Regions from separate parts of the Exiguobacterium sp. K1 genome, predicted to be linked through region 2. Evidence: a T-box and tRNA genes for the amino acid it is inferred to sense, from the RefSeq annotation. Region 2 holds a T-box; the other regions hold tRNA genes.

Region 1 (4,906 bases), on a different contig from region 2:
AACTTTAGCCATAGGCGCGAGACAGTTCGTAGTACATGAAGCACCAGAGATAACTGTTTCAGTTCCGTCAAGGATTTCGTGGTTCGTGTTGAAGACAACTGTTTTCATGTCGCCAGTAGCAGGTGCTGAGATAACGACTTTTTTAGCGCCGGCTTTCAAGTGAAGCTCAGCTTTTTCTTTGTCTGTGAAGAAACCAGTACATTCGAGAACGATGTCAACACCGAGCTCGCCCCATGGGAGTTCTTCTGGGTTGCGGTTAGCAAGTGTTTTGATTTCTTTACCGTTAACGAGGAAGTAACCGTCGTGTACTTCAACTTCTCCGTCGAAACGACCTTGAGTCGTATCATATTTCAAGAGGTGTGCAAGCATTTTAGTGTCTGTAAGGTCATTGATTGCGACTACTTCGATTCCGTCAAACTGAAGAATTTGACGAAGTGCCAAACGTCCGATACGTCCAAATCCATTAATACCAACTTTTACTGCCATGATAATTTTCCTCCTTTTAATGTAAAGCGAGTTATCTATTATTCAAAAGGGGGCTACCCTTTCAAAATCGTTGTTGCGGCCCCTTCATCCGTAATCAGGATGATATCCGGGGACTGTTTGACATACGCGTTGATCGCTTCCGCTTTGGAATGTCCTCCGGCGACAACGATGACGTGTTCGACTTTTTTTAAGTCGTCGAGCTGAAGACCAACCGTCTTCACCCGGTGCACGATCTTTCCGTCCCGATCGAAATAATAACCAAATGCTTCGGCTACCGCATGTTCCTGTTCAAGCTGTTCCAGTAATTCGGTCGAAGCGCGACGGCGTTTTGCCATCGTTTTTGCCTCACCAATTCCATGTACCACGATCGAAGCATCTTTAATCATCTGTAACACATTTTTAATGCTCGGTTCTTCCACCATCTTCACAAACGTTTCCTTGCTGACCATGTCCGGTATGTGCAGTAAGTGATAATCACTTTGTGCACGGGATGCCATCCGTGAACAGACCGTATTCGCTTGTAGTTCCAGTGTTTCCCCTAAGCCGCCACGTGCCGGCACGAATGTCATCGGACGGTTTTCCTTATCGGGCGACATCATCGCCGCGACGGAAGCCATCGTCGTACCCCCTGTGACTGCAATCGTGTTGTGTACTTCCGAAGAAAGTTCTCGTTTCAAACGTGCGACCGTCGCACGTCCCATATCGCGTTGCACCCAGAAGGTTTGATCCGAATCTCCCGGTACGATGACGACATCCCGGACACCCAGTTTTTCCTTTAAGGCTTTCGCCATGTCGGAAATCCCGGCCAGTTCTGCCATCACGCTGTGCATACTTCGTAAGACGATCCGCCCTTCATCCGTCAAAGACATTCCCTGTGTCGCCACTTCGAGCAATCCTTGCTCTTTCAGGAAGTCTACTTCCCGGCGTAACACCCGTTCCGTCAAGCCGAGGCTTGTCGCCAGGGTCCGCCGGCCGATCGGCTGCATGAGCCGGACATAATGAAGGATGTCGTAACGTGTCTGCATTTCTTCGATCAGATCAGGCACGATTCGCTTTTGGATCTGTACTAACTGCCGAATCATGTATTCCCGCTCCTCTCAAGTTGCTGGACACTTTACGTCCCGCGTGTCATATCTTGTCCCACTTGGTACACCCTCATCATAACAGCCCTCGTACAAGGATTCAAGCCTCGCCCTTTAAGTTTTTTCAAGTAAGCGGTTTCTTATCGCCTCTGTCTCGAATTTGCCATAACTCCAAATTTCAGACTGATGCATGACGACAGGAATTTCGTATAAAAATCGGAGACTGAGCGCAGCATCTTCTTCAATGTTCACTTCTTCGAATGTCCAATCCGGAAATTCATCGAGCACGAAATCAAGTAAGAAGGCGGCTTCCTCACATAGCGTACATCCGGGACGTGAATACAGTGTTAAGGTCGTGTGTTCTTTTGATGGCATCATTCATTCGCCTCTCGTCGTTTCGTCATATCGGACCGGGTCAGGTTCAAATCCGCCCGGTACTTCGCGACGGTCCGCCTTGCGACTTGGATGCCTTCGCGTTCGAGACGGTCGGCAATCTGCTGATCGGACAGCAATCCGGTTGCTTCCCGGATCAGTTGTGCGATTCGGGCTTTAATTAAAAAACTCGATGTGCCGCTTTGCGTCTTCGAGACGAAAAAATTTTCAAGCTCGAGCGTTCCATGGATCGTTCGAATCGTTTTGTGGACGATTGCCCGACCAACCGTCGACGGATGGTATCCCGTTTGTTCGGCTACCTCTTTTTTCGTCAACGGCTCCAAATGAAGCTCTCCTTTGAACCAACGCATTTGTCGCTCCGCGATGACATCGAGGATTGCACGCAACGTGTTACGCCGTCGTTCATAGGCGCTTAGAAACGGTTTTGCTTCCGCGAGATCCGTCCAGGACGTATCAATCGGCAAGGAAGACCACTGGATTTGCACCTGACCGTCCGACCAAACGATATCGGCTTCCGGTATCGTCATGGTGGTGGATACCGGTAAGACCGGTGTCTTCGGCAACCGTTCAATCTGTTGCTTCATCTGTCGCCGCTCTGTTTCGTCATCCAGTACGGCTTTTAACGGCTGTCCGTCCGACAGTGCAGTAAGCAAATCAATCAAGCGGTCATCTTCGAGCTCGATGGCATGCAACAAGCGACACTCTGCTTCCGAGCGTGCCGCGATTCCGGTTGGTTCACATTGCTGGAGCAGTTGCCGTGCCTGTTTGATGATCGTCTCCTCACTGTCGAGCAAAATCGCCAGTCGTGCGTCTGTCGTTCTGAGTAATCCATCCGCGTCTAAGTACATGATGAGTTGTTCCGCCATATATCTTATTTCCTGTCTGACCGATTCTAAACGTATTTGCTGAAGAAGTTCCGCTTCAAACGAATCAATCCGGTCTGCGATCTGCTCTAAATCCGGCGGAATCATTTTTCTTCCATTATGTTCGCTGCGTCCGGCACGACGGATGATCCGGTACAGCCGCTCCTCGAGTTCCGCCTGCGTTTCTTCCAAAACCGTCAATTGATACAACTGGGCTGCCGACATCACAAGACGTTGCGCTTGTTCCTGTCTCTGTTCCATCCGCTCACCTCCCGTTTCCTCGTTTAATTTGATTCCACTTTCATTATATAGGAAGGATACGTCTTCCATCGTCTCTTACGTTTTGACAAAAAATCAACAAACTCGCAAATCTAGTATTGCTTTTCTGAAAAAATGTCGGTATACTATTAATTGTTCAGTACAAACATGCACCCGTAGCTCAGGGGATAGAGCACTGGTTTCCGGTACCAGGTGTCGGGAGTTCAAATCTCTCCGGGTGTACCATACTTGAATCTACAGGCAATGCCGTTATCGGTGTTGCCTTTTTTCTATATTGATATGTTTAAGAGGAACTGTTTCAGGAAAAATACATTAAACCAACAGCGTATCTTTTGACCAATATTGACCAAAGGATTATGATAAGGACAAGTCGAATATGTGCTACATACCAACCATAAGGAGGCAAAGACTATGTTAATTCCAACAGTCATCGAACAAACCAACCGCGGGGAACGTGCTTACGATATCTATTCACGTTTGCTCAAAGACCGAATCATCCTTCTCGGGAGCGCGATTGACGACAACGTCGCCAACTCAGTCGTTGCCCAGTTACTTTTCCTAGCAGCAGAAGATCCAGATAAAGAAATCTCGCTTTACATCAACAGCCCGGGTGGCTCAATCACAGCAGGTATGGCGATTTACGATACAATGAACTTCATCAAACCACAAGTTTCAACGATTTGTATCGGAATGGCTGCTTCAATGGGCGCATTCTTGCTCCAAGCCGGCGCTAAAGGAAAACGTTTCGCTCTTCCTAACGCTGAAATCATGATTCACCAACCACTCGGTGGTACACAAGGTCAAGCATCGGACATCAAAATCCATGCGGAACGCATCATCAAAATGCGTGAGCATCTCAACAAAATCATGGCTGAAAACACAGGACAACCACTTGAAGTCATCGAGCGTGATACAGAGCGCGATAACTTCATGTCTGCTCAAGCAGCAGCTGACTACGGTTTAATCGACCGCGTCATGGAACGTGCTTAATCTTCTCCTGACCGTCTTCGCAATTTGCGAGGACGGTTTTTTTGTGTGTACAAAAAAAGACCTCCGTCCGTTGCCCGCCCCTCTCGGAACAGACACAGAACAGAGATCCCAGTTATTTAGTCGATCAAATCTGTGATATCAGACACGATATCGTGGTTTTCGCGAATCAATGTGTAGATTCCGTTCGCATGTGGTGAAAGTTCTTCTTCCGCCTGCAATTGCTTCAGGAACAACGATGTCGCAAAGGCGACGAGCGTACTTTTTGGTACACCGATCGTTTTCGCTTTTTTCGTAAGCACTTCATCAAACTTCGCATCAACTGTCAGCGAAATACGTTTTTTCTCATTAGCCATTTCAAAAACTCCTTAATTCGAACATTTAGTTGCATCGACTATATATTATAGTAGACTATGGTTCATCTCGCAAGTTACTCCCTAAAGAGCCCCGGTCATCGACTCCCCGTTTCGGATTTTATCCGCGATTTGATCAATCTTGCGCAATCGATGATTGATCCCGGATTTCGAGATGGAACCGCTCTCGACCATCTCACCGAGCTCCTGTAATGTCACGTCCTGATGTGTGACCCGCAAGATGGCGATTTCTTTTAATTTATCCGGCAAAACGTCGAGTCCGACCGTCCGTTCCAGAAACTTGATGTTCTCGACCTGGCGCAGTGCCGCCCCAACCGTCTTGTTGAGGTTTGCCGTCTCACAGTTGACGAGCCGGTTGACTGAATTCCGCATATCTTTTAAAATCCGGACATCCTCAAACCGTAACATCGAATACGTCGCTCCGACGAGCTTCAGAAAATCA
Region 2 (4,906 bases):
AAACGTTGCTCGGAAATCAGGAAGAACGGTTGTTTTCATTGATTCCGACAGGCGTATCCCATTATCTCGATCAGCTGCGCTCATCGGATCGGACAAAACAAACGGATTCTGCTTTGTTCATTCATGGTGATCAATTGAAATGGAGTTATGATTTGACGCCCGACACCTCTTCTTATCCGGACCGGCTCTTATTTTTCGGTCACAGTCATGTACGCGGATTGTTTAAAGAGGGCAAACGATTAACCGTTCATCATGATATTCCGATTTCGATCAAACGCGGCCGTTACGCCATCAACGTCGGACCGGTTCTGGTCGAACGGGAATGGTTGCTGTACGATACGACGACCGAAACCATCACGTTTTATCGAGCCAAATGACTGCCTGACATGAAAAATCCCCCGTTCCTTCACAATTCGTGAAGGAACGGGGGATTTTGAGTTATCCGCTGTTACAGATAACGGACAAGAGAAGCACGAACTAAATCCACTTGTGTGAACTCTGTCTTATCGGCAAACTGGTTGACGACGTGACGGACTTCACCTTGACGACGGACGAAGCTTGTCGGAACCGGTGTTTTCCGGACCAATTGTTCGTATAACGTCGTCAACTGATGATCATCGATGACCGTCGTCATCTGATCAAGGAATAACAGGACATGGAGACGGTTCAAATAGTCCCACGGCTTGTCTTCCGAACGAAATTCATTGCGGGCCAACCATTTCTTCAAACCGATCGCATCAATCTGGTTCAACGTCTCTTTTGTACGGGGTGCTTTCCATAACGCCAGCAACTCACCGAGTTTTTTGCGTGTCTGCTTTTTCGTCATGAAGAACTCAAAGTTGGTTTTCGTATCGAGTGCGTCACCGCTGATTGGAGCAATTTGATCAGCTCCTGGTGCTGTCACGAAATCGAATACGAAATCAACTGATTCGCCCGGAAGCCATGCAGCGACTTTTCCGTGAAAGTCAGCAATAAAAGCGATCGATGCAGCTAAGTCTTCCTGGTTCATTTGTGTAGATGCGTGCTGTAACCGTTCCATTGTCTCTTTGTTCATATGATAACCCCATCTTTAATCTGATTTATTTTACATTTCTTCCGGAGCGCCGACGCCAAGCAGGCGTAATCCTTCCGTCAATACAATCGTAACCGATTTTACGAGTGCGAGGCGAGATTGTTTTTCCGCATCGTCTTCGAGGACACGAACCTGTCCGTAGTATTTATTGAAGCTTTGAGCCAAATCAAGGACATAACGGCTGATGATCGACGGTTCGCGGCGTGTAAACGCCCGGTCAATGACAGCCGAGAACTGGTTCAGCATCGATACGACACCCCATGAATAATCATCCGCACTTCCGTTGAACGCTGATCCGTCATAAGCACCTTTACGAAGCAGTGAATTTGCCCGTGCATTCGTATATTGGACGTATGGACCGGTTTCTCCTTCAAATTTCAACATCTGCTCGAGATCAAACTCAATGTTGTTCATGCGTTCATTTTTTAAATCATGGAAAATGACGGCGCCGACACCGACTTCGCGTGCTGTCTGTTCTGCATTGGCAAGGTTCGGATTTTTTTCAGCGATGTTTTGTTTGGCAACGTTAATTGCATCTTGAAGCACTTCTTCAAGCAGAACAATCCGTCCTTTACGTGTCGACATCTTTTTCCCGTCTTTCATGATTAAACCAAACGGAACATGGTGCATGCCGTCAACATTTTCAAATCCGAGTTTCTTCAGGACAGCAAACAGTTGTTTGAAGTGAAGGGCTTGTTCGCCGCCGACCACATAAAACGCCTGTTCGAAGCCGTAAGTCTCAAGACGATACACGGCAGCCGCCAAATCACGTGTCGCATACAGTGTCGCACCGTCTTTTTTCTTGATCAAGGCAGGAGGCATGCCTTCTGCTTCAAGGTCGACGACCATTGCGCCTTCCGACTCGACGAGCAAATCTTTTTCTTCCAATAAGTCGATGACGTGTTGCATTTTATCATTATAGAAGGCTTCTCCGTTTAAGCTGTCAAAGCTGACACCAAGCATTTCATATACACGGCTGAACTCGACGAGTGAGACTTCACGGAACCATGTCCAAAGTGCTGTCGCCTGTTCGTCCCCCTGCTCGAGTTTTTTGAACCAAGCCCGACCTTCGTCTTCTAAGCCTGGGTTTTCTTCCGCTTCTTCGTGGAAACGAACGTACAGTTTCAGCAATTCTTTGATCGGCTCAGAGCGGACATCTTCTTCTTTCCCCCACATATTGTAGGCAACCATCAATTTACCGAACTGAGTTCCCCAGTCTCCTAAATGGTTGATGCCGACGACCTCATATCCTTTTTTCCGTGAAATCTGGTTCAATGCATTTCCGATGACCGTCGAACGCAAATGTCCCATCGAGAATGGTTTTGCGATGTTCGGAGATGAGAAATCCGTGACGATCGTTTTTCCGTTCGGTTCGCTTGATCCGTATGCCTGTTGTTCTTCTAAGACACGTTTAATGATTTCACGCGAAACCACTTCCCGGTTCAGAAAGACGTTTACATACGGTCCGGCTGCCTGGACGTTTGAAAACAGCGGGTTATCGATTTTTTCAGCCAGTTCCGTCGCAATCATCATTGGAGCTTTGCGGAAGGCTTTTGCGAGTTGGAAACATGGGAAAGCCAGGTCTCCGTGATCCTCGTGCTTCGGCTGTTCGATCAGTTGTTCAATCTCTTCTTGTGACAGGGCGTCACCGATCACATCGTGTAATACTTGGGCATACTGTTGCTTGTAACTCATTTTATTTCCTCCAAACAATTATTTTTTCCAATAAAAAACGCCCTTTGCGCAACACGCAAAGAGACGGAAAGACCGCGGTACCACTCTTCTTGGTGTCGACGGTACGACACCCACTTTGACGGGGATAACGGGGTTCCCCCGGCTAGGCCTGATCACATGGATTCGGATAGCATCTCGGAAGTGCGTTTCACGATGGTCTAATCTGTTCAGGCTTCCACCATTCCCTGATTCGCTGGTCGATTACATCCTATCGTTACTTTCTTCGTCATCGATTGTCTGATATCTTTCACATTATACGCAATTCACCCCATTCTCTCAACCTTATTTTTTTGTAAATCTCTTATCATAATTTCCACAAAACGGGTATAAGTAGGGAAGGACTGTTAAAGGAGGGGGACGCACCATGGTCTACTATCAAAAAGTGGCACGAAACAGTTGGCTCGTCTTGTGTCTCGTCGCCAGCCTGCTTACCTTCACTTTACTTACACATCCGACACTCATTGACTTCCCACTCTCACTTGGCAATGCCGCCTACCTTCTCGCACTCATCATCCTGTTTCAGTTCGACAACATCCGGCGGGGAGGCATTTATTATACGTTTCAGGAAGGAATCATCTTATTCATCTTCCTTAACTACGGATTAGCGCCGTCTATCCTTCTCAGTCAGATTGGTATCATCATTTTTCAATATTTTTCTCACAAAAAAGAAATTCGCCGTCAACGCTTTTTATACTTGTATCCAATCAACGTTCTGTTTGATTTGGTTTATCTCGCCTGTCCATCCCTTGTCTATTTAGCACTCGGTGGACCGATTGGGACCGGTTTTACTTACTCGAAAGCGCTCCTTCCGCTTCTCGGATATTTAACGACCGTGATGCTCGTTTCCTATCTCCAGTGCCGGTTCGTCAATCGGATCCTCTACTTAAAATATGATTGGGTCCGCCTTGTCCGCCTGCAGACGCTGGTCTACGGTATCAGCATCTTATGTGCCCTGCTCGGAATCTGGTTTTACGATGAGAATCCGCTCATCGCCGCATCTGTCTCGACACTGATTTTATTTTTATTCAAACGTTTGCTCCAACAACGCGTGGAGACGATTGAAGCGAATGAGAAAGCCAAACGGTTTGATGACGCAAAAGAACACCTGCTGATTTCCCGGTTTGAACAAGAAACGATTGATTCCTTATTATGCGACTTGCCACACCTGATTGATTTCTCAGAAGGATGGATATCGATTCAGCAACAGCGTAAGCAAACGATCTACAACATACGAACGAAGACAATCATTGACGTGTTGCCTCTATTCCATTCCCTGTCGGCCGAACAGTTACACACCCCAATCATCCACGGTCTCCGATGCGATTGGGGCTCGGATATTCAAATCGATTTACCCGTTGACCGTCATTCGATGATTGCCATTCCGTCGATTACGAACGAAGATGTCGATGTATCGATCGTTCTGTTCCATCAAATTGCCGATGCCTATGATGCGACAAGTGCAGACGAGCTTTCGCGTTTGTTACGCATTTTTTGCCGGGTGGTGCACCGTTCACGGGAAACGTATCAACTGTACGCCGAAAGCCGGACGGATGCCTTGACGGAACTCGCCAACAGCCGTGCTTTTTATGAGGAAGGGGCCCAACAGTTTGCTTCCGACCGTTATCCGTTGTCGATTGTTTTATTTGATATCGACCACTTTAAGTATGTCAACGATACGTACGGGCATAAGGTCGGTGACCTCGTCCTGCGTGAACTCGGTCGCAGAATCCGGTCCATCCAGCAGAAAAAGCACAATGTCTTCGCAGCACGGTACGGCGGGGAGGAATTTGTCCTGTTACTTCATCAGTCTCCACAGAATCAGGCCATCGATGTCGCAGAAGAGGTCCGGCATGCTGTACTCGATCGACCGTTCGTCGTCGACGGACATCGTTTATCCATCACCATCAGCCTCGGCGTCGATACCGTCGAATATCAGTCGGAACGATCGTTTGAAGAATCGCTTCGTCAAGCGGATCATGCCCTTTATGTCGGAGGCAAACACAACGGTCGCAATTGTACTGCTCATTACGCTAATCTTTGAAAGGTCGTGACTATCTTGTCGATTACTGAAATTGAACGATTGGTTCCTACACTTGAAAT
Region 3 (4,906 bases), on a different contig from region 2:
CCTCTTCAGTCGTTCCAGTTAACTGGAAGTACATGTTAAGGTCAATTCCTTGTGACTGAATGCGTTGTGTGAATTCTTGGACCATACGTTCAACTTCGTTTTCAACCATAACTTCTGGAAGATCAACTGTTGCGTTTTTAGTCGCAGCTTCAACCAACTCATCACGCATTGAAGCATCAGCTTCTTGTTTGCGTGTGTTTTCAAGACGTGTACGGATTTTTGTTTTCAACTCATCAAGAGAAGAAACTTCTTCGTCCATTTCTTTAGCGAACTCATCTGTCAATTCAGGAAGTTCTTGTGCTTTGATTTCGTGGATTGTTACTTTGAACACGACTGGTTTTCCAGCGAGTGATGCTTCATGGTACTCTTCTGGGAATGTGACGTCGATATCTTTTTGCTCGCCTGATTTAAGACCAACCATCTGCTCTTCAAATCCTGGAATGAAGTTTCCAGATCCGATGACGAGTGAGTAGTTTTCTGCAGTACCACCGTCGAATTGGTTTTCACCATCGAAACCTGCGAAGTCGAATACGACTGTATCGCCATTTTCGATCGCGCCGTCTTCTTTAACGACGAGCTCTGCACCGCGCTCTTGCATTGTTTTGAGTTCAGCATCGACATCTTCGTCTGTAACGTCTGTTTCGACTGCTGTGTACTCAAGACCTTTGTACTCACCGAGTGTTGCGTCCGGCTCAATCACGAATGTGATTTTGAACTCAACTGGTTTTCCTTTTTCGAGTGTTTCGACGTCGATGTTGTCAAGCGCGATTGGCTCGATTCCTGATTCGACGACAGCACCTTCGATTGTGTCTTGATATAAGATATCAAGTGCATCTTGGTAAAGTGCTTCTTCGCCGTACATTTTGTTAAACATTGCGCGTGGCATTTTTCCTTTACGGAAACCTGGTGTGTTCAATGTCTTAACGACTTTTTTGAACGCTTGGTCTACCGCTTTATCAAATGCTTCAGCAGGCGCTTCATACGTGAGAACGCCGAGGCTACCTGATTGTTTTTCCCATTTTGCAGTCATGCTGAGTCCCTCCAAAAATGTCAATTAGCGTACGTGTGTGTACAACAAGTCACATTATAGCACAATCGTTCCGAGGATTACCACTGTTGAACGAGCCATTCCCTTGAATTAAAGAAGCAAGGCCTGCTCGTACTGTTTTCCTTCCGGTAACAGGAAATGGACAGCCTGATAAATCCTTTGCGCTTGTCCGCTCAAGTCAGGTGGCGGAGTTTCCGATGTAAAGTCGGATTCCGCCAATTCTTCGACCGCATCCACCCATTCCTGCCATCTGTCTCCCTGTTCCAGCACTTCGGTCGGAAAGACGATTTGATACCAGTTCATGAACAACAGCGCCTTAAATGGATCCATGCGCTTCAGCCTGAAGGTTTCGTTACTGAAAGACTGAAGCTCAAGCGCCTGTCTCGTCACATGTCTCTCGAGTTGCTCCGGACTTTCAAATTCATGATCCAGCCCAATCGATGGAATCCGGATCCGGACGGGGAAAAGTGCACGATCCGCCGGAAGTTGCGGAAGCAATGTCTGGATGACAAGAGCACTCTGTTCGTTAACATCTTCTCCCGTGAAATAATCCTCGATGAGATAACGGACGAACGAAGGATCTGCCTGTAAATCGAATTGCCCGATCAAACGAAACTGTTCGTCCATCGTCCCGAGCCGGTAACAATCGACCCGGTCCCCTGGTACTAGCCGTAAATGGGATTGTTCCCGTACCTTCACATATGAGGAATCATCCGTCTGCCCGATGTTACCTTTCTTACGTGAAAGCGACTGGGTCATTTCGTCTAATTTCAAGGCGAGACCGTAAGGAAGATAGGGAGAGGCTGTCCGCAGGGCCAGATCAAAGGAATACCTCTCTCCCTTCTCGTACATGAAGAGTGCGATCAGTTGCTCGACACCGTCCACTTCAAGGAAAGGGTTCACCACTTGCAGATAGGCTTCCACCTCTTGATCGTTTGTCAAAAAAGCTTCCTGAATTGTATAGAGCACATAAAGAATATCCTCTTCTGTTTCTAAACTTTTCAGTCGTTCCAGCTCAGTTGCCAATTCGTCCTGACTCAATCTTGCGAGCCGCTTCCGCTCATCTGACAACGGTTGTTCCATCCAACGTGATTGCGACTGCTTCACGGTCATCCCACCTTTTTCATATCTGTCTTACTTCCTTACTTCGTGAACGGATCCAGTAAAGACGTCCAGTTCGTAATCGCTTCCTGTAACTGTCCTGCCTGTTCGATTCCCATTTTATTCAATGTGTCCAGGGAAACATCGGTTTCCAGCAACCGTGTGATATCTTCCGATTGATTCACGTACTGCTCCAATTTTTCACTTAAGTTCTTCAGTTCCGCCGGCGGAGTGTCTAAATTAGCAAGCCGTTCGTCAATTTTGTTTAATTCTTCGTTCAACTGTTGAACTGTTCCGTCAGTCTGGAGTTTTTCAATTTGCTGATCAAGAGCCTGTTCCGGATTTGCGGCATCCCGCGCTTCAGTCGCTGCTTGATCGAGTTTCGTCGACAATTCAGATGTCACCTTGGACGTGTCCTGGGCAATATCTTGCAACTGACCTGCATAATCAACGCTGTTTTTTACGTCCGTCACTTGCTGTTTCGCCTGATCGACTGTATCTGTAACCTCGCTGCATCCGGCTAAAGCCACGGTCAGTACGAGGATTCCACTCATTTTCTTTAACATTTTCATCATCCCTTTCAAGTTCATGATACCTTAAGTATACTCGAAAAAACGGATAAAAAAAAGAGACCTCCCTCATAAGGGAAGTCTCTATTTTAATTATAGTGTCCCAAGAGGGATTCGAACCCCCGACCGACGCCTTAGAAGGGCGTTGCTCTATCCAGCTGAGCTATTGAGACGTGTCAACACGAATAAACTATACTAAAACAATTCTTTCGTGTCAATCACATTTGGTAAAACTCTTTTTAAAGTGTACCGTCGAGGTACAAAGCATTGATTTTTTCACCTGTCAGATCATAAAAATCGACTGTGAATTGATCATTTTCAACCGTCAACAACGCATACGTCTTTTCCGGGCGATGGCGCGGCATCCGGATCGAGCCCGGATTGATGAACAGTTTCCCGTCCCGTTGCTCGGCTTTTGCAACATGCGAATGACCGTACAGAACGATTGCTGCCGCTTTTTGATCGGCATGATGCACCAGCTGGTCGAGGCTGTACTTGACGTCTTGCCGGTGTCCATGGACACATAAGACACGAAACGATCCAAATTCCTCGATGACTTCATCCGGGAAGTCATTCCCGTAATCACAGTTCCCTTTGACAACACGATAGGGATATAACGATTCAGTAGTTCCTGTCAGTTGGGAGTCCCCGCAATGAAAGGCGAAATCTGCTTCTTGGTGGCGGTTGAATATCGTCAATAGTTCCTGATCGAGACCATGGCTGTCACTTACGATTAACGCTTTCATCTAAAATCACTCTCCCAAAAAAGTAGTTAATGCCGCTTCAAGTTTTTTCAAAGCCTGCCCACGATGACTGATGGCTGCTTTTTCACTTTTCGTGAGTTCAGCCGCTGTCTGATTCAACGATGGAATCAGGAATAACGGATCGTAACCGAAACCGTTTGTCCCCTTCTGCTCAAATCCGATTTGACCTTCCATTGTTCCCCGGACGGTCAGTGTTTCACCGGACGGTTTTGCCAGTGACAAGGCACAGACAAAACGGGCTGTCCGTCGATCGGCCGGTGTGTCCGCTAATTTTTCCAGCAACAATGCGTTATTGGCAGCATCTGATTTGTCCTCTCCCGCAAACCGGGCAGAGTAGACGCCCGGTGCGCCGTCCAGTGCATCGACTTCAAGTCCGGAGTCGTCCGACAATACGGCGTGGCCAAAATAAGCTGCTGCTTCTTTCGATTTCAGTTCCGCATTTTCTTCAAAGGTTGATCCGGTTTCTTCCGTTTCCGGTGCCGTCTCATAATCGAGTAACGATTCGACGTCGTATCCGAGTCGTCCAAGCATCGCTTGAAACTCACCGACTTTACCAGCATTTCTTGTCGCTACGATGATTTTCATTTGTGCTCCACCTCTTCTCCGACATACCACCACGAAGCCCCTAACGATTGTTCCGCCGCGTGAAGGAGTTCTTCAATACCCTTTTCCCCAAGTTCAAGCATATCGAGCATCTCTTTACGAGAAAAGGTTGCTTCTTCCCCTGTCGCTTGCAGTTCGACGATTTTTCCGGATGAGGTCATGACAAGATTTAAATCGACATCGGCTGCCGCGTCTTCTTCATAACAAAGATCAAGCAATAACTCCGAACCGACTTTCCCGACTGATACTGCTGCAATTCCTTCTTTGATGGGGGTATCCGTCAGCTTACCGCTTTGAATCAATCCGTCGACTGCCAAGACAAGTGCCAGGAAACCGCCTGTAATAGCCGCTGTACGCGTTCCACCATCTGCTTGCAGCACATCACAATCAATCCAAACCGTCCGTTCACCCAATTTTTCGAGATTGACGACGGACCGTAAAGCCCGGCTGATCAATCGTTGAATTTCCATCGTTCGTCCCGTCTGCTTTCCCCGGACGGCTTCCCGTCCTATCCGTTGTGCTGTCGCCCGCGGCAACATCGCATATTCGGCATTGATCCATCCGTGACGTTTCCCCCGTAAAAACGGCGGCACTTTTTCTTCCACCGTCGCGGTGCATAAGACACGTGTATCTCCGACCGATATCAGTACCGATCCTTCTGCATGCTTATTGACATCGGTCTCGAGCTGAATTTTCCGCATGTCCGATTGTGCCCGTTGATCTAAACGCATTTTTCTTCCTCCGTTCCTAACACTAACCGTTTCGCTTGGACCGGATGATGTAACCAGTCACTGGCGATTCGTTCAAAAGAGCGTGTATCG

The links. The T-box of region 2 lies ahead of argS (arginine--tRNA ligase). A T-box ahead of a tRNA ligase gene usually reads a tRNA of that ligase, here a tRNA-Arg.
Region 1: it has a tRNA-Arg gene. The T-box ahead of argS (arginine--tRNA ligase) is inferred to sense a tRNA for this amino acid. The anticodon was not compared.
Region 3: it has a tRNA-Arg gene. The T-box ahead of argS (arginine--tRNA ligase) is inferred to sense a tRNA for this amino acid. The anticodon was not compared.

The regions. Positions count from the first base shown of each region.
Region 1 is NZ_JAOTIT010000002.1:62,331-67,236, forward strand. Features, by position in the region: gene gap (type I glyceraldehyde-3-phosphate dehydrogenase) at 1-486, opposite strand, end outside; gene N7U64_RS05685 (sugar-binding transcriptional regulator) at 540-1,568, opposite strand; gene N7U64_RS05690 (glutaredoxin family protein) at 1,683-1,946, opposite strand; gene N7U64_RS05695 (RNA polymerase subunit sigma-54) at 1,943-3,085, opposite strand; tRNA gene N7U64_RS05700 (tRNA-Arg) at 3,253-3,328, shown strand; gene clpP (ATP-dependent Clp endopeptidase proteolytic subunit ClpP) at 3,482-4,093, shown strand; gene N7U64_RS05710 (hypothetical protein) at 4,210-4,446, opposite strand; gene whiA (DNA-binding protein WhiA) at 4,528-4,906, opposite strand, start outside.
Region 2 is NZ_JAOTIT010000004.1:197,127-202,032, reverse strand. Features, by position in the region: gene N7U64_RS10735 (metallophosphoesterase family protein) at 1-377, shown strand, start outside; gene N7U64_RS10730 (hypothetical protein) at 449-1,054, opposite strand; gene argS (arginine--tRNA ligase) at 1,085-2,767, opposite strand; T-box leader at 2,824-3,045, opposite strand; gene N7U64_RS10720 (GGDEF domain-containing protein) at 3,171-4,847, shown strand; gene N7U64_RS10715 (alpha/beta hydrolase) at 4,863-4,906, shown strand, end outside.
Region 3 is NZ_JAOTIT010000001.1:173,610-178,515, reverse strand. Features, by position in the region: gene tig (trigger factor) at 1-1,030, opposite strand, end outside; gene N7U64_RS00865 (hypothetical protein) at 1,139-2,161, opposite strand; gene N7U64_RS00860 (hypothetical protein) at 2,191-2,715, opposite strand; tRNA gene N7U64_RS00855 (tRNA-Arg) at 2,818-2,891, opposite strand; gene N7U64_RS00850 (metallophosphoesterase) at 2,958-3,464, opposite strand; gene N7U64_RS00845 (XTP/dITP diphosphatase) at 3,471-4,067, opposite strand; gene rph (ribonuclease PH) at 4,064-4,816, opposite strand; gene racE (glutamate racemase) at 4,807-4,906, opposite strand, start outside.